Regions from separate parts of the Micromonospora sp. NPDC048907 genome, predicted to be linked through region 1. Evidence: riboswitches for the same ligand, from Rfam matches in the RefSeq annotation. Region 1 holds a riboswitch; each other region holds the start of a gene.
What was found. Region 1 has a riboswitch for cyclic di-AMP ahead of ACZ6PY_RS26055 (C39 family peptidase). Riboswitches for the same ligand answer to the same signal wherever they lie in the genome.
Positions count from the first base shown of each region.

Region 2: it holds a riboswitch for cyclic di-AMP, as region 1 does, so the genes downstream of both, ACZ6PY_RS08425 (coiled-coil domain-containing protein) here and ACZ6PY_RS26055 (C39 family peptidase) in region 1, are expected to answer to the same signal.
Region 3: it holds a riboswitch for cyclic di-AMP, as region 1 does, so the genes downstream of both, ACZ6PY_RS00430 (C40 family peptidase) here and ACZ6PY_RS26055 (C39 family peptidase) in region 1, are expected to answer to the same signal.

Region 1 is NZ_JBVJHI010000008.1:163,782-169,470, reverse strand. Features, by position in the region: gene ACZ6PY_RS26065 (CDP-glycerol glycerophosphotransferase family protein) at 1-187, shown strand, start outside; gene ACZ6PY_RS26060 (alpha/beta fold hydrolase) at 195-947, opposite strand; gene ACZ6PY_RS26055 (C39 family peptidase) at 1,052-1,894, opposite strand; cyclic di-AMP (ydaO/yuaA leader) riboswitch at 2,095-2,237, opposite strand; gene ACZ6PY_RS26050 (hypothetical protein) at 2,603-3,400, opposite strand; gene ACZ6PY_RS26045 (hypothetical protein) at 3,560-4,048, opposite strand; gene ACZ6PY_RS26040 (acyltransferase family protein) at 4,109-5,293, opposite strand; gene ACZ6PY_RS26035 (alpha-ketoglutarate-dependent dioxygenase AlkB) at 5,516-5,689, shown strand, end outside.
Region 2 is NZ_JBVJHI010000002.1:717,861-723,549, reverse strand. Features, by position in the region: gene ACZ6PY_RS08450 (cellulose binding domain-containing protein) at 1-169, shown strand, start outside; gene ACZ6PY_RS08445 (hypothetical protein) at 233-637, opposite strand; gene ACZ6PY_RS08440 (STAS domain-containing protein) at 1,075-1,434, shown strand; gene ACZ6PY_RS08435 (SRPBCC family protein) at 1,562-2,014, shown strand; gene ACZ6PY_RS08430 (hypothetical protein) at 2,028-2,537, opposite strand; gene ACZ6PY_RS08425 (coiled-coil domain-containing protein) at 2,637-3,713, opposite strand; cyclic di-AMP (ydaO/yuaA leader) riboswitch at 3,719-3,849, opposite strand; gene ACZ6PY_RS08420 (cation diffusion facilitator family transporter) at 3,993-4,907, opposite strand; gene ACZ6PY_RS08415 (HelD family protein) at 4,998-5,689, opposite strand, start outside.
Region 3 is NZ_JBVJHI010000001.1:83,729-89,417, forward strand. Features, by position in the region: gene ACZ6PY_RS00425 (N-acetylmuramoyl-L-alanine amidase) at 1-1,407, opposite strand, end outside; cyclic di-AMP (ydaO/yuaA leader) riboswitch at 1,649-1,784, shown strand; gene ACZ6PY_RS00430 (C40 family peptidase) at 1,798-2,835, shown strand; gene dcd (dCTP deaminase) at 2,896-3,474, opposite strand; gene ACZ6PY_RS00440 (pyridoxamine 5'-phosphate oxidase family protein) at 3,553-4,098, shown strand; gene ACZ6PY_RS00445 (zinc metalloprotease) at 4,187-5,170, opposite strand; tRNA gene ACZ6PY_RS00450 (tRNA-Gly) at 5,395-5,468, shown strand; gene ACZ6PY_RS00455 (hypothetical protein) at 5,558-5,689, opposite strand, start outside.

The DNA.
Region 1 (5,689 bases):
GACCGGCCTGCTGGACACCGACCCGAAGGCGGCGGCGCGCTGGGCCACCCGGGCCCGCTACCTGGGCGACTTCCCGGCCGAGTCGTACGCCGAGGTGTTCCTCGACGCCGCCCGCCGGCAGCTCGCGCCGGCACCGACCGCGCCCGCCCCGCGCGACGGCTCGCCGGTCCCCTCCCCCGCCGCCTGACGGACGGTCAGAGGTACGCGTCGAGCAGGGCGAGCACCGCCGCCGGATCCTCGACGTGCGCGTTGTGGCCCAGGCCCGGCAGGGTGGCGACCGGGACGCCCAGTTCCTTGAGCTGCGCGTCGGTCACCATCGGGTCGTGCTCCCCACGGGCCAGCAGCACGGGGACGTCGATGGCGGCGAGCAGCGCCGGCAGCCGGGGCTCCCCCACCGCGAAGGCCGCCGGGTCCATGGCGAGCCGCCACCGGCCGTCCTCGCGGCGCAGCCCCGCCTCCACCACGGGGTGGTCGGGGGCGAACAGCCCGGCCAGCCCGGAGACCCGCAGGTAACGGCGGGCCGCCTCGTCCCGGGTGGCGAACCAGGTCACCGGCCGGGCGGCCAGCTCGCGGGTCTTCTCCAGGTCGGCCGGGGACCAGACGGCCTTGATGCCGAGCCCGACCACCGCGTCGACCGGCAGGCGCCGCGACCGCGCGGCCAGCGCCAGCGCCACCACCCCGCCGAGGGAGTGGCCGAGCAGCACGAGCCGGTCCCGGGGGCCGAGCCGCTCGGCCACCGGGCCGAACCCCTCGACCACCCGCCGGGCCAGGGCCTCGAAGGAGTATTCCGGCAGCGGGGGCGACCAGCCGTGCCCGGCCAGGTCGGGGGCGAGCCAGCGCCCCGCCCAGTGACGCTCCAGCAGCGGCGCCCACGGCAGCCACACCTCACCGGTGGCGCCCATGCCGTGCAGCAGCAGCAGCTGGCGGGTACCCGTCTCGTCGGCCATAGGGCGCAGTGTGCCACCGGACGGACACGACGCGCGAGAGCAGCCGGCACGACGACGTCGGGCACCGGCTCGGTGGAGCCGGTGCCCGACGGGGATGGGTGCGATCAGGCGGAGTAGCCGCGGGTGGCCGCCCAGTTCGCCAGGTCGATGGTGCTGACCCAGTACGCGGGCAGCGCCGGGTTCGCCGAGTCGGCGATCCGGACGGTCCGGCCGTCGCTCTTGTAGCCGACCACGGCGATGTAGTGGCCGCCCGGGAAGGAGTGCCAGCCGCCGTCGGTGTCGGTGGCGTCGCCGGCCACGTTGACCACCACGCCCCGGCCGTCGGTGATCGCCCTGACCACGTCCGCCTGGAGCTGGTCGATCTCGGCGGGGCTCGCCGAGCCGCCGAACATGTGGGTCCGGTACGGGTTGCCCTTGACCATCTGGTTCAGGCCGCGGGTGGTGTCCTCGGCCGAGTTGGTGCCGCTCTCGGTGGTGCCGAGCGGGCCGGCCATCGCTTCCTGGGTGGTCTCGACGCCGCTCGCGCTGAGCGCGTTCCGCACCGCGGCCGGGCCGCAGTTCCAGTACTGGGTCTGCGCCTGGTACTCGTAGTCGAGGACCTTGGTCGACGGCGGCTTCGGCTTCGCCTTCGGGGTGGTGTCCGGGTCGGTGGTGGCCTTGGCCGCGGCCTTCGCGACCGACGGCGACGCGCTCGGCGAGGCGGACGGCGACGGGATGGCGACCCGGGCCTCGCCCCGGCTGGCGACCTCACCGAGCCGCGAGCCCAGCTCGGCGACCGCGGCGGTGTTCTCCCGGTGGACCGGGGCCTCGTCGGTGGCGGTGAGGGCGGCGCCGGCGCCGCCGGCCAGCACGAGCGCGGCGGCCGAGCCGGCGAGAATCTGGTACGGGCGCTCGGTCACGAGACGCCGCAGCTGACGCTTCAGGTGATGCTTCACGGGTTCCTCCACGGAGCGTGCGCGGCACACGCCGGCCCCACGCACGGAGGAGCTCACGCGCGCTGGCGGGGCGGCGGGTCGCCGCGGAAGGGGAGCGCCCGGGGGCCGGGCGGTCGGGGAGTGGCCGGGTCAGGTCGCCGTCAGGCGAGCGCCGGCACCACGATGCCGTGGAGGCGGGGGGACGAGCGGGGGGTGGTGAGCACGAGGAATAGCACTCCTTCCGTGGCCGCCGACCGGGTTAGCTGACGGATTCGGGCGGGAAGTACGCCCTACCGCGGGCCCGTGGCCCGCGGATTCACCCCGGTGTTGCTGTGGGTCCCCGGTTCGTGAAGGCACGATTAGGCGGGTCGGCGCGGCGTCGCCACTTGCGATCGGAAACCGCTCCGGACGCGCCGACACTACCGGTGGGTACCTCTCCTGCCAAGCGCTCCCACCTGCGTAAACCTCGTGCACCGCTACGGATTTCGGAACAGTCGGTCACTCACTTCACTCAATGGGACGAGCAGTTACGGTGGCGCCGCGCGGCGGAAAGCGGACATCCGGTGGCGGCCGGCCCGGGATTGCGGTCATCGATCGGCCAACCTGTCCCCTGGTGACCGTTTCCGGGATGGCCGTGACCGGGCTCACCACATTTCGGATAACAATTCGGTCGACGCCGCTCCGTCCCGGCGGCACCGGCGTGCCGCCGTCCCGGGCGGTGTCGTCGCGAGCGGGTCCGGGTCAGCCGGCCCGGGCGGGGCGCCAGCGGGCGCCGGGCACCGCGGCCGGCGCCGGGACCGGGAGCCGGGTCGTCGCCGCGTCGTCGCGGCCCTCCACCGCCGCGACCGGGTCCTCGGCACGGCCGGGGCGGAGCGCGGTGGCCGCCGCGTAGGACTCGGCGGAGAGCGTTCGCGCCGCCTCGGCCGCGAGCTCGGCGTCCCGCCAGGCCCGCCGCTCCCGCTCCGCGGCCGCCGCCCAGGCCGCCCGGCGGCTCTCGCGTACCGCCCGGGCCAGGACGATCTCCTGCTCGGCCGGGTGCCGGCGCGGGTCCCACCCGTTGCGGCGGGCCAGCACGTCCGCGAGCTGCCGCGCGCTCAGGTCGCCCCGCCAGTGCGCGGTCATCGCCGCGTGGTGCAGCCAGCGCTCCCGGGCCGCGTACTCGGCCGGGGTGCGCGGGGTGTGCGGCGCGGGCAGGGCGGCGGCCGGAGCCAGGCGGCGGGCGCCGGCCTCGGCCTCGTCGTACGCCCGCCAGGCCCGGTCGGCCTCGTCCTGGGCGGTGAGCCACTGCTCCCGGCGCCGCCGGGCGGTCTGCGCGGCACCGGCGGCGGCCACCGCCACCTCGTCGGCGTAGCGGCGCAGGTCGGCCCGGCGCGCGGCCGCCTCCACGGCCGGGTCGGGGGCCGCGTCGGAGGCGCCGTCCCGCTCCGGGCGGGCGACCAGCACGGCGAGCAGGCCGAGGGCGAGCAGGAGCAGGGCCGACCAGATGGCGGCGGCCTCGGGCACCTCGGTCAGGAAATGGTAGAGAACGGTCTGCGGCATGGTCGGCACCTCACGGGAGAAAACGTGGTGGAGAGGTGTCCGCACGACCCGCGGCGGCGGGGGCGGCGGCAACGGGTGCCGCCGGGCCGCCCGGCGGGCGGGGTGCGGGGGTGAGGTTCGGTGCGTGCGGCGGGCGCGGGCCGTCGGCCGGCGGGCGGGTCAGCGGGCGGGCGGGGCCCGGGAGCCGACGGTGGCCGGGACCAGCCCGGTGAGGGCGAGCGGCCGGTCCGCGGCGCGGGTCACCGCCGCGGGCGCCGCCGGCCAGGGCTGACCCGCCGGCAGGGCCGGCGCGTCGACGGCTTCGCCCCGGATGTCCTGGCCGGTGCCGGCGGTGGCGGGGCCAGCCGCGACCCGGAGCTGCCCGGCGGCGTCGGCGCGCAGGGGCAGACCCTCGGCGGAGGCCGCCACGGTCGCCGCCACCGGTGCGGTCGCGGCCGGTGCGGTCGCGGCCGGTGCGGTCACGGCCGGTGCGGTCGCGGCCGGTGCGGTCGCGGCCGGTGCGGTCGCCACCGGCGCGGTCGCAGGTGCGCCGAGCGGCAGCGTGGTCGCGCCGAAGGAGCAGGCGACGAGCACGGCCAGCGTGGCCAGCATCCGGGCGGTCCAGCGCGCCACCCACCACAAGGGACAGGTGAGCGCGATGGGCAGCACGGGTACAAACTACCGCCGATGACGCCACATCGCACCGTCGCGCGGGCGTGTCGCGGCGGCTCAGCCCGGGTCGCGCCGCCCGGCGTACTCGACGCTTCTGGCCGGGGCCTCGGGGGCCGCGCGGGGGGCGGGCACGCGCGGCGCCGGCGCGGTGGCGCCCGGCGCCCGGCGGGCCCGGCGCGACGGTCCGAGGCGGCGCATCAACGGCATCTCCACCCAGCGGTGCAGGGCCGCGGCGAGCAGGAGGTTGAGCAGCAGGAAGGCGAGCACCACCAGCGGCCCCCACCAGCCGCCCAGGCCGGTGCCCCAGTCGCCGGTGAGCCGCAGCACGGTCCTCATGACCAGCACGTGGACCAGGTAGAAGGCGAAGGAGACCTCGCCGAGCCAGACCATCGCGCGGGACCGCCACGGCGTGGGCCGGCCCCGCACGTCGGCGTCCGCCGCCGCCGTGATGACCAGCAGGTAGGCCGCCGCGAGCAGGGCCGCCCAGAACTCGGCGCGGATCCACAGCGCGGCCACCACCCAGGTGGCCACGAAGAGCAGGCTGGCCACGGTCAGGTTCGGGCCGCGCCAACGGCCCCGGCGCAGCAGCTCGGCGGCCGCGACGCCCAGCCAGAACTCGAAGGAGCGGGTGACCGGGAAGATCTGGGTGAACCACCAGCGGCTCTCCTCCGGCACCAGGAGCTGCGCGGGCCAGAGGGCCAGGATGAGCAGCGGCACGGCCACCACGACCGCCCACAGCGCGCCGGTCCGGGCCCGGCGCAGCCACGGCAGCACCAGTGGCAGGCAGAGGTAGAAGGCCAGCTCGCAGGAGAGCGACCAGCTCACGTTGTTGACGCTGTAGAAGTAGCCGTCCAGCGGGATCCAGGCCTGCAGCAGGAAGAGGTTGCCGACCGCGGCCCACGGGGCGACCGGGTCGGCGAACCAGAACGCGACGGCCAGCGCCACCACGAAGGTCACCAGGTGGTTCGGATAGATCTTGGCGAGCCTCCGGCGCAGGAAGGTGCGGCGGGGCTCGCCGTCGCGGTACGACCAGACCAGCACGAATCCACTGAGGATGAAGAAGAACTCCACCCCCGAGAGGCCGAGGCCGAACGCCGTGCCCACGAAGGCCTTCAGGTCGGGCTGGGCGACGATCCCCATGGTGCCGACGTGGAAGGCGAAGACCAGCAGGGCGGCGATCCAGCGCAGCCCGGTCAGCGACGGCAGGCGGGTGGCGCGGGGGGCGGCCGGAGCGCTGGTCACGCCGGGTACCCGGCCATCCGCAGGGTCACCGGCACAGCTCCTCCTCGGGGGTGTCGGCGGGGCGGCCGGAGGGCCTCCCGCGACGGCGCCCGCGGGCCGGGCCACCGCCGGGCACCCTACCCGGTGTCCGGATCCGCGCCCCCGGCGCGACGGGGACCGCCGTTCCCGCCCAGCCCCACCATTCCTCGTACGCCTGTTCGAGAACAGGGTAGGATCGGCCGCGTGTCCGACGTCGCGTACCAGCCCTCGATGCTCGACTTCGCCGCGCAGGGCCCCACCCTGGGCCCGCTCGCCGGCCGGGTACGCCGGCACGAGCTGAGCCGGGGCGCCTGGGTCGACCACCTGCCCGGCTGGGTGGCGGGCTCCGACGCGGTGCTCGACACGCTCCTGCACGAG
Region 2 (5,689 bases), on a different contig from region 1:
GATTACCCAGGTCTGGAACGGGTCGTACACGCAGACCGGGTCGGCGGTGACGCTGCGGGACGCCGGCTGGAACGGCAGCCTCGGCGTGGGTGGGGTCACCACGGCGGGCTTCACCGGCACGTACACCGGCGGCAACCGCGCGCCGGCGCTCTCCTGCACCGCCCGCTGACCGGACCGCGAACAGCGCGTGGCCGCCCCCGTCACCGGGGGCGGCCACCGTCGCGTCCGGAACTCAGCCGTCCAGGCCGGCGGGGGAGTTGGGGCGGTCGACGTCGACGAACTCGATCTCGTCGACGTCCCGCTCGCGGCTGCCGGCGGCCCGCGCGGCGGTGCCGGCGGCCCAGCCGATCGCCGCGCCGGCCAGCGCCGCGGCGATCAGCAGCGTCCAGGGCAGCGCCGGCCGGCGGCCGGCCAGCGCGTCGAAGGCGAGGGTGGCCCGGCGGCGGGCCTCCTCGGCGGCGGAGCCGACCAGGTCGGTGGCGTCGTCGGCGAGGCCGGAGGAGTTGCGGCGGGCCGACCGGGCGGCGTCCCGCACGCTGTCCCCGGCGGAGCCGGCGGCGGAGAGCAGGTGCTGCCACGCCTGGTCGGCGACCCGCTCGGTCTTGCTGCGGCGGTCCAGCAGGGTGGATCCGAACATGGTGTTACCTCCTCGGGGTGCCGAAGTCCGGCGGCCAGATCGGACTCCGGGTGTCATCCGGCGCGTGACGGTTCGCTCACCGGGGCCAGTGCCCGTACCGGAGCCGGCGCAAACCCACCGGGGCGGGCCGGGTCGCGCCCGATCGGCGCGGGACCGGACGAACCACGCGAACGCGCCGGGGGCGGGTGCCAGCCGGACGTGCGCCCGCCCGCTACCCTGGGTCGGCGGATCGGCCGGGGCCACCCCGGCCGATCGACCGGTTGGGACCCCGCGCCGCGGGGAAACAGGAGCCCGAAGGTCCGGATTGGGATGCCCAGGTGTGCCCAGTACGCGAATTGCTCATCCCGAGGGGTGGCGACCGAGGCCGTCGGAGGAATACTCTCGGTCGCGGCCCGCGTACTGATGAGGCGCCCGTACGGGCGAGTGGAGGTGCTCGCGTGAGCCTGTCGATCGTGAAGTCGGTGCTGCCGGGTGGTGTCGTCCAGATCGCCCCGCGAGGGGAGATCGACGTCGACACCGCGTACGAGGTGCGGGAAGCGATCGCCGAGGTGCTCGCCAAGGGCCGGCCCTCCCGGATCGAGCTCAACATGCGGCTCGTCACCTTCATCGACTCGGTCGGCATCAGCGCCATGGTCGCCGGCTTCCAGACCTGCGAGGTCAGCGGCGTCAAGCTGGTGGTCACCGAGCCGAGCCGGTTCGTGCACCGGCAGCTCTGGGTGACCGGCCTGCTCGGCCTCTTCGGCGCGCCCGAGCCCTGGTTCGCCGACAGCACCCCCCAGGTGCTCCCCGGCGCCTGATCGACCCACCCCTCCCTGACCGAGTCCCGCTCGCCGACCTGTCGCGGGCCGGGGACTTTCGACCCGTTGCCAGCCCGGCTCCGGTACGGGACGATCGTGCGGACCCACGACGGCGAGGGGGTGCCGCTTGCTCAGCAGCGACAGCTTCAGCTACACCGTGCAGGCCCGGTGCACGAGGGCCCACGCGGTGGCCCTGCTCGGTGACCTGAGCCGGCAGGGTGAGCTGCATCCGCTGATCGTCCGGGTCCGCCAACTGCCGGCCCGCCCCGGGGCGCTGGCCAGCTATGCGATCACCGACCGGCTGGCGCTGGGCCCGCTGCACTTCCCGGTCACCTACCAGGCGGACGTGCTGGTCGCCAACGAGGACGAGGTCGTGACCGTGGCCCGGCAGCAGCCGGCCACCACGGTGCGCAACCACACCCGGCTGCGCGACGAGCCCGACGGGGTGGTGCGCATCGACGTGGAGATCACCCTCTCCGCCCCGGCGCCGCTGTTCGGCTACGCCTTCCGGCAGGCCCGTGCGGCCCACCTCGGCCTGGCCAGCCGGCTCGGCGCCACCCTGGAGGGGCAGGCGTCCTGACCCGGTCGCCGGCTCAGCCGCGCCGCCCCGCGGACACCGGTCGCCGCACCGCGGGGCGGGCCGGCCGCAGCCGCCCCCACGGCTTGTAGGTGGACAGCACCGTCACGACGAGCAGCAGCGTGCTGGAGACGGTGGGCGGGATCACGAGGTCGACGCGCTGACGGGTGTCGGCCGCCCCGGCCAGCGCACCGAGGTGCCGGACCGTCGGGGTGAGCAGGAACAGCACGAGCACGACCACCACGGTGGTGACGGCGAACTTCACCAGCACCCAGCGCCAGCGCAGCAGCCCCCACGGGGTGAGCAGCGCGCTGGCGAGCCCGACCAGCCAGACGAGCACGCTGAGCGGGGCGAACAGCCAGGTGACCAGCAGCGCGGCGGCCGGGTAGACCACCTCGGGGTCGGCCCCGCGCAGCCCGGCCACGCCGAGGGCCAGCAGCACCAGGTCGGCGCCGAGCCATCCCAGCGAGGTGACCAGGTGCAGGGTGAGCAGGGCCTTGCGTCCGGCGGGCGAGAGTCGAGTCATGCCCTCGATGCTCGGCCCTGGCGGGCGTGGCGTCGTGGGCCGCGCGGCGACACCCGGCCTACGTCGTGGGGCGTAGGCCGGGCGCCGGCGGAGCGGCGATCAGTACACCGACAGGTGCACGTGGTTGGTGTGGTCGCTGGACGGGTCGCCGTTGCCCCCGCTGTACGACTTCCAGCCGCTGCTGGGCAGCCAGATCTGCTTGAACCAGATCACGTAGAGCACGGCGAGCGCGTCGGCGTTGCGGATGAAGTAGGCGGCCAGGTTGTTGCCGTAGGTCTTGTCGCCGCCGGTGGCCACGCCGCCGAAGCCGCTCTTCTGCGCGGCGAAGTCGCAGGCCCGCCCCTTCGGGTGCTCGCCGGATCCGCTGGGCCGGTGGCAGGAGACGTAGCGGGTGAAGCCCGCGGCCTTGGCCTGCTGGAGCGCGTGCAGCGTACGCGGGGTGATGCAGCCGTCGGCCGGGGTCGGGTCGTTGACGCTGCACGACTCCGGCGGCCAGGAGCCGTCGGCCCGGCGCGGGGCCGGCTTCGCGTTCGCCGTGGAGGTGCCCTGCACGCTGCCGCCGCCGCTGCTGGACGCCCGGTCGTTCGCCAGCTCCAGGGCGCGTTCGGCCTGCTGCTTGCGCTTGGCCATCACCGCGACCTGCTTGCGCTGCTCCTGGATCTCACCGGTGAGGGCGGTCTGCGTGCGGGTCGCCTCGTCCCGGCTGTCGAGGAGGTCGCGGAGCACCCGGTCCTCGTGGGCGGCCACCTGCTCCAGCGCCGCCGCGCGATCCATGAAGCCCTCCGGGCTGGTGCTGCCGAGCAGCGCCGCGGCCGTGCCCAGCCGCCCGGACCGGTACGCCACCCCGGCGATCTCGCCGACCTTGGCGTCGCGCACGGTCAGCTCGGCGTTGATCGTCTTGAGCTGGGCGGTGAGCTGCTGCTGCCGGGTCACCGAGCGGTTCAGCGCGGTGCGTGCGTCGAGCCAGCCCTTGCTGGCCGCGTCGAGCTGGGCGCGCAGGGCGGGGGTGCCGCCCTCGTCGTCGCCGGGCGCGGCGGCGAGCAGGCCGGTCGGGGAAGCTGCCGCACCCGCAGAGGCGGGGGAGACCGGCGCGGTCACGACGCCGAGGGCGAGCGTCGCGACGAGCAGGGCCGCCAACCGGGCGACCGTCCGTCGTACAGGTGCCACTGGGGGCATTCACGTGTCCTTCCGTCAACCGCCGACCGGGTTAGCTGACGGGTTCGGGACGGAAGATCCCTACCGCTGACGCGGATGCACCCCACGAACGTGGTTCCCCGGCTCGCCCGTGCGGGCGATTAGGCGCTGGCCACCGCGGGCGCCGGTGGGCGCCGCCCGGCGGGGGCCGCGGTCGAGCCTACCGGCGCTGTGCCGGGGCGGCTCCGCTGGTGGGAGCCGGTGTCCCGGACAAAACCGGCATAGATGCACAATAACCACTTGGATTTAAGATTGCCCTAATTACCACTCGACCGCGCCGCACGCGCCGGGAGACGCTCCGGGTTCGATCTGCAACGTGGCGTGATCGATGGAGAAGTCCTCGTGCAGGGCCGTACGGGCGGCCGTCAGTACCTCGCCGACCTCGGCGCCCGGCGTCATGGTCAGGTGCGCCGAGGCCACCTCCATGCCCGAGGTGAGCGTCCAGACGTGCAGGTCGTGCACCTCGGCGACGCCGGGCACCGCGGCCAGCCGGTCGTGCACGGCGGTCACCTGGAGGTGCTCCGGGGCGGCCTGCACCAGGATCCGGACCGCGGCCCGGCCGAGCCGCCAGGTGCGCGGCAGGATGAACAGCCCGATCGCCACGGCGACCAGCGGGTCGGCCCACCACCAGTCGGTGACCGCGATGACCAGGGCGGCGCCGATCACGCCGAGCGAGCCGAGCAGGTCGCCCAGCACCTCCAGGTACGCCCCGCGCAGGTTGATGCTCTCCTCGGCGCCGGCCCGCAGCAGCGCGAACGCGCCGATGTTGGCGAGCAGGCCGAGCACCGCCACGGCGAGCATCGGCCCGGCGAGCACCTCCGGCGGCTCGTCGAACCGGCGTACCGCCTCGACCAGGACGTAGACCGCCACGGCGCCGAGCAGCACCGCGTTGGCCAGCGCGGCCAGGACCTCCAGCCGGTAGAGCCCGAAGGTGCGCTGCGGGTCGGTGTCGGCGTGCCGCGTGGCGGTGATCGCGGCGAGCGCCATGCCGATACCGAGGACGTCGGTGAACATGTGCCCGGCGTCGGAGAGCAGGGCCAGCGAGCCGGTGGCGAAGGCGGCCACCGCCTCGACCACCATCAGGGCGGTGAGCAGCGCGAAGGCGCCCCAGAGCCGACCACGGTGACGCTGCGCCGCGTTGGCCACCGCGCCGCTGTGGTCATGACCTGCGCCCACGCCCACACCCTCTCGTCCGCCGCCCCGGCCGGGCTCAATCTATGCTCACATCGCTATGTGTGCAAGTGAACGCCGGACGGGGCGCCGTCGTCAGCCGACCGGGTCGAGCGTGGTGAGCCGCTGGGTGGCCCGGGAGAGCGCCACGTACAGGGTGCGGACGCCCGACCCCGGATCGGCCCGGATCTCGCTCGGGGCCACCAGCACCACCCCGTCGTACTCCATGCCCTTGGCCTGGAGGCTGGTCACCACCTGGAGCCGGCCGCCCAGGTCGCCCAGCCACCCGGCCACCTCGTCCCGGCGCGGCACCGGCGTGATCACGCCCACCGTGCCCTCGACCTCCGCCAGCAGCGCGCGCGCCGCCGCCGCGGTGGCGGCCGGCAGGTCGGCGGCGGGCACCGTCCGCTCGACGGGGGCCACCCCGGTGGAACGGACCGCGGTGGGCAACGCCAGATCCGGGTGTACGCGGTGGATCTCCGCGGCCGCCACCGCGAAGATCTCCGCCGAGTTGCGGTAGTTGGTGGTCAGCTCGTACCGGTGGCGGCGGCGCCGGCCCAGCGCCTGGTCCCGGGCCCGGGCCAGCTCCTGCGGGTCGCCGGTCCAGGCGGTCTGCGCCGGGTCGCCCACCACCGTCCAGGAGGCCAGCCGGCCGCGCCGGCCGACCATCCGCCACTGCATCGGCGAGACGTCCTGCGACTCGTCGACGACCACGTGGGCGTAGTCGCGGTAGTCCTCTGGGCGCTCCCGCGCGGCGGCCCGGGCGGCGCGCTGTCGGTCGGCGGCCG
Region 3 (5,689 bases), on a different contig from region 1:
GGCCGGCGGGGCGGGGTTCGGGACGCCCGGCGGCTGCTGGTTGCAGCCGACGAAGGCGGGCTGGTTGGTGGCGAAGTCCGGGTCGATGGTGACCAGGCCGGTGTGCGCGTTGCCGAGGGACCGGAAGGGCGCCTTCATGAGGTCGAAGTAGTGCGACCAGTCCCAGTAGGGGCCCGGGTCCCAGTGCATGCCGCGCACGGTCGAGGCGGTGGTGCCGGGGACGTTGTCGTGGCCGATGATGTGCTGCCGGTCCAGCGGGATCTGGAACTTCAGCGCCAGGTGCCGGACCAGCTTGGCCGAGGCCCGGTACATCGCCTCGGTGTACCAGGTGCCGTGCCCGGCGAAGCCCTCGTGCTCCAGGCCGATGGACTTGGCGTTGACGTACCAGTTGCCGGCGTGCCAGCCGACGTCCTTGGCCTTGATGTGCTGGGCCACGTAGCCGTCCACCGAGCGCAGCGTGTAGTGCCAGCCCAGGTAGGTCGGGTCCTTCACCAGGTCCACGCTCGGGCCGAAGTAGCCCTCGGTGTCGTGGATGACGATGTATTCGATCTTCTGCTGGGCCGGCCGGTTGCCGAGGTCGTGGTTGCCGTAGTCGCCGGAGCCCGGGCCGTACTGCTCGTAGGGGGCCGGGATCCACTCGCAGGCGAGCCGGACCGGGCACTCCAGGCCGTCCGGCCGCTCGGCCCGGCGCAGGCCGAGCCGGTGCAGCCCGGACTGGTCGGGCTTCACCGCGGTGGCGGCCAGGGTCACCCGCTGGCCGTCGTCGGTGGTCCGGGTCGCGCCCAGGCCGAGCTGGTCGTAGACCTCGTCGGCGAAGGCCGCCGCCGCGTCCTCGGTGTCCGCGCCGGAGTAGCGGGCCACCGCGCCGTACCAGGCCGCCGGGTCGGTGCCGGCGCCGACCGGCGAGCCCAACTGCTTCTGGTACGAGGCGAGCAGCGCCGCCCCGCCCCGGATGTTGGCGGCCGCGTCCGTGCGCAGCGTCTCCTCGGCGAGGCCGGTGAGCGCCGCGGCGGCGTCGAGCGTCTGCAGGGACGCCTGCGGCAGCACGTCCTCCGCCGGTGCGGCCGAGGGGGCCGGGTTGAGGGTGAGCGGCCGCGAGTCGTCGCCCCGCGGGTCCTCGTCCTCGCTGACGTGGCCGCTGGCCGGCGTCGCGAGGACGTGCTGGGCGTCGGTGAGGTGCATCGGGCCGTAGCCGCCGCTGGTGCTCGGCTGGCCGGGGTGGGTGTCCCAGCGCGACTCCAGGTACGAGACGCCGAGCAGGACGCTCTGCGGCACGCCGTACTCCGCCGCGGCGGCGGCATACTGATCCTGGCGGTCGGTGGCGGGTTGGGCGGTGAGCGGTTGGGCGGCCACCGGGCCGGTCGCCACGAGTGCGGTGGCAGCGGCGACGGCTGCTGCCAGCAGCATCCGTCTGCCCGACGGCGGGGGTGAGAGGTGCATCGAACCTCCAGACAGGGATGGGGGTCACTGCGTCCCCACCCTCACCCCGCGCGCGGTCCGGGTCAATACCTTTCCGATGGGTAATCTCCGCTGAAAGAATCTTTCGGGTACGGAGTGTCACGGCGTCTCGGGTTGCGGAACGATAACGGTGCTCTCTACTCTGGTCAATCGTCGGCCGCGAGCTTCACCGTCCAACCCGGGTGGTGACGGTCCGACACCGCCGAGTCGCCTCCGGGCGAGCCGGGGACCCAGGTAACTGGGGTGAATCCGCAGCCACTGCGGTAGGGCGCCTCCCTTCCCGCCCGAACCCGTCAGCTAACCCGGTAGGCGGCCAGGAAGAAGGAGTACGGAAGCCCGGTGGCACACCATGCCCCGCGGCCACCGTCGGTCCGGTCGGTCGACCGGTCGACGGCTGCGCCGCGTTCCCGCTGGTCCCGTTGCACCACCGCCCTCGCCGCCCTGGTCGGCACCGCCGTCGTCCTGACCGGCGGCGCCACGGCGGCACACGCCGAACCGTCGGTCACCGAGATCGAGCGCCAGATCGACCAGGACTGGAACAAGCTCGAACCGGTCATCGAACAGGTCAACGCCACGCGCGAGCAGCTCGCCGCCAAGCGGAAGCAGGCCGCCGCGCTGGGCAGGCAGATCGCCCCGCTCCAGGCCCGGGTGGACGCCGCCCTCGGTCAGGTGGGCGGGCTCGCCGCCGACGCCTACAAGGGCGACAACAACCTCTCCACCGTCAACGCACTGCTCGGCAGCCGGTCGCCGAGCGAGCTGGTCGACGGCCTCGCGCTGCTCGACCGGTTCGCGAACCGCCAGCAGGAGCAGGTGCGGACCGTCGCCGAGCTGCGCGACCAGCTGGCCGCCAAGAAGCAGCCGCTGGACGAGATGATCACTGAGCTGGCGCGCACCGAGGCCCAGCTCGCGGCCAAGAAGAAGCAGATCGACGCCGAGATCGTCAAGCTGCAGAAGCTGCGCCTCAAGGTCTACGGCAACGGCGGCGGCGGTCCGCTGCGCCCGGCGCCCTGCCCCGCCGGTTACCCCGGTGGCCCGGCCGGCGTCGCGGTCAAGTTCGCCTGCGCCCAGATCGGCAAGATCTACGTCTGGGGCGCCGCCGGCCCGGACCACTACGACTGCTCGGGCCTCACCATGGCGGCCTGGGCCAAGGCCGGCGTCTCGCTGCCGCACAACGCCCGGCAGCAGCACGACGTGACCAGGCGGGTGAGCCGGAGCGAACTGCGCGCCGGTGACCTCGTCTTCTACTACAGCGACCTGCACCACGTCGGGATGTACGTGGGCGACGGCTGGGTGGTGCACGCCTCCCAGTCCGGCAAGCCGATCACGATGAAGCGCGTCGACGACGGCCAGATCAACAGCTACGGCCGCCCGGGCTGACCGGTCCGCAGGGGCTCCCGCGCCGCGGGGGCCCCTGCGCCGTTCCGGCGTGCCGGTCGGTCAGCGGGTCGGCCAGGTGCGCCAGCTCTGCCAGGAGCGGCTCGGGGTCGGGCCGCGCTGGCCCTGGTAGCGCGAGCCGTACACCGCCGAGCCGTACGGGTGCTCGGCCGGCGAGGACAGCCGGAAGATGCAGAGCTGGCCGATCTTCATGCCCGGCCAGAGCGTGATCGGCAGGTTCGCCACGTTGGACAGCTCCAGCGTGACGTGACCGGAGAAGCCCGGGTCGATGAAGCCGGCGGTCGAGTGGGTGAGCAGGCCGAGCCGGCCCAGCGAGCTCTTGCCCTCCAGCCGCCCGGCGAGCTGGTCGCCCAGCGAGATCACTTCCAGCGTGGAGGCGAGCACGAACTCCCCCGGGTGCAGCACGAACGGCTGGCCCTCGGGCACCTCCACCATCGAGGTGAGGTCGTCCTGCTGCACGGACGGGTCGATGTGCGTGTAGAGGTGGTTGTTGAAGACCCGGAACAAGCGGTCCAGACGTACGTCGATGCTGGACGGCTGCACCAGCGTGGGCTCGAAGGGCTCCAGCGCGAGCGTGCCCGCCTTGATCTCGGAGACCAGGTCGCGGTCGGAGAGCAGCATCGGAACACCATAGCGACCGGTACGGGTGACCTGCATGTCGGACTACATCTTCGTACACCTGTTCGATAGAATGTCCGCATGGCTTCCTGGTCCGAATTCGCCGCCGACGAGCCCCGACTCGCCGACGAGATCCGCCTCCTGTTGCAGCAGTACGGGCCGGGTTTCGGCTACCTCGCCACGGTCCGCGCCGACGGCGGCCCGCGCGTGCACCCGGTCTCCCCGGTCATCACCGACGACGGGCTCTGGTGCTTCGTCATCGACTCGCCCAAGCGTCGCGACCTCGAACGCGACGGCCGCTACGCGCTGCACTCCTTCCCGCCGGAGGAGAGCGACGACGAGGCCTACGTGGCCGGCCGGGCCATCCCGGTGACCGACCCGGCGACCGTCGCCCGGGTGGCCCGGATCGGCCGGGCCGCGCCGCAGGGCGACTGGCGCCTGTTCGAGTTCACCGTCGACGTGGCGATGCTGACCCGGCGCGACCAGGTGGCCAGCCCCGGCACCGGCCGGCCCGAGGTGCGCGTCTGGCTCGATCCGGGGGCCAGCGCCCCGGCCCGGCGTGACCCGCTCGCCCCGGAGGGCCGGCGCGGCCGGCACGGCTTCGACACCCGCCGCACGGCGGCCTGACTCCGCACCCGTCGGGATCCGGCCCCAACAAAGCCGGCGCCGGCCCCGTCCGAGGACGGGACCGGCGCCGGCGTGTGGTGCGCGGCGGTCAGGCCGCGCGGTACGCGTTCCAGGCGGTCAGCATGCGGCTCGCCTGACCAGCGGTGAACTGGTACATGCACGAGTCGTAGGTGTAGTCCATGAAGTTGGTGATCGGGTCCTTGCCGGCGGTGGTGCAGGTGTCGCGGCCGGTCGGGCACTCGTAGGCCGGCGAGGCCTCGGCCGGGGTGTCGGAGACGCTGTCACCCGAGCCGGAGCACCCACCCTGGAAGGTGTGGTAGAGGTTCAGCCAGTGGCCGATCTCGTGGGTGCCGGTGTCGCCCTGGTTGTAGTTGGTCGCGGTGCCGCCCGGCAGCGACTCGCTCAGCACGACCACGCCGTCCATGCTGTTGAGCTTGCGCTGCGGGAAGGTGGCCCAGCCGAGCAGGTCGTCGCTCAGCTCGCCCAGGTAGATGTTGAGCGTGTTCTTGCCGCCCTCGCGCAGCGAGGTCTTCATCGAGCGCTCGGCGGAGGAGCCCTCGACGATCGGGTACCAGGCGGCGTTGGTGACGTGGTGCACCTTGGTCAGCTGGAAGCTGAAGGCGGTGGCGGCGCCACCGGTGCCACCGCTGTACGCCGTGTTCAACACGGCGATCTGCTGGGTCACCATCGAGTCCGGAATGTTGCCGCCGGCCCGGGTGCTGTCCCGCTGGATGACGTGGACGACGACGGGGATGGTCACCGCGGCCAGCGGGGCGGCTCCGGCACCGGCGCGGAAGTTCGCCCGCTCACGCAGCGCCGCCGTGAGGTCGGCGTCGCGCTCGCGGACCTGCTTGGCGGTCAGCGCGTTCGGGTCCAGCTTGGCGTGTCCGCCCTTCTTGACCCGGGCGTCGGAGTGGACGTCGGCCGGCTCGGCGCAGGAGCCGGACGGGGCGGCCGAGAAGGCCGAAGCTGCGGGGACGACGCCTACGGCGGCGGTGCTGAGCAGCAGCGCGAGGGTCGTCGACGCGACGCCGGCGGTACGCCGGGTCAGCAGGTTGGGACGAAGTCCCATGGGCCCACCTCTTTCTGCGGGCGCGACAGGGGGTATGTCACGCCCGGTCGGAGAACGTGGAGGAGACGTTACATCCGATCGATGGATTTGAGAACGACCATATGTTGCCGCGAGGAAACTTCCTGCTGCTAGTCGGCGGGGCGTCGCACTCGGTCGATGCGGGGGCGGCAGCGGGGGTGCCTGGGTGCACGGAGGTGGTGACCTCCTGTACAGTGGTCCCGCCTGCGGGTGTAGTTCAATGGCAGAACATCAGCTTCCCAAGCTGACAGTGCGGGTTCGATTCCCGTCACCCGCTCCACACGAAAGGCCCTGGCCAGGACGACAGTCCCAGCCAGGGCCTTCGATGTTGCTGCGGCCAACAGCGCCCGGCGGGCCATCCACGGGCCACTAGCCACGCTTTTTGCCCTTGCCCTTGCCCTTGCCCTTGCCCTTGGCGGAGGAGCCGGCCGCCGGCTTCTTGGCTTTCTTGCGCTCGGCCTTCACCGCGTCGCTCACCGCCTGGGCGATGGCCCGATCCGC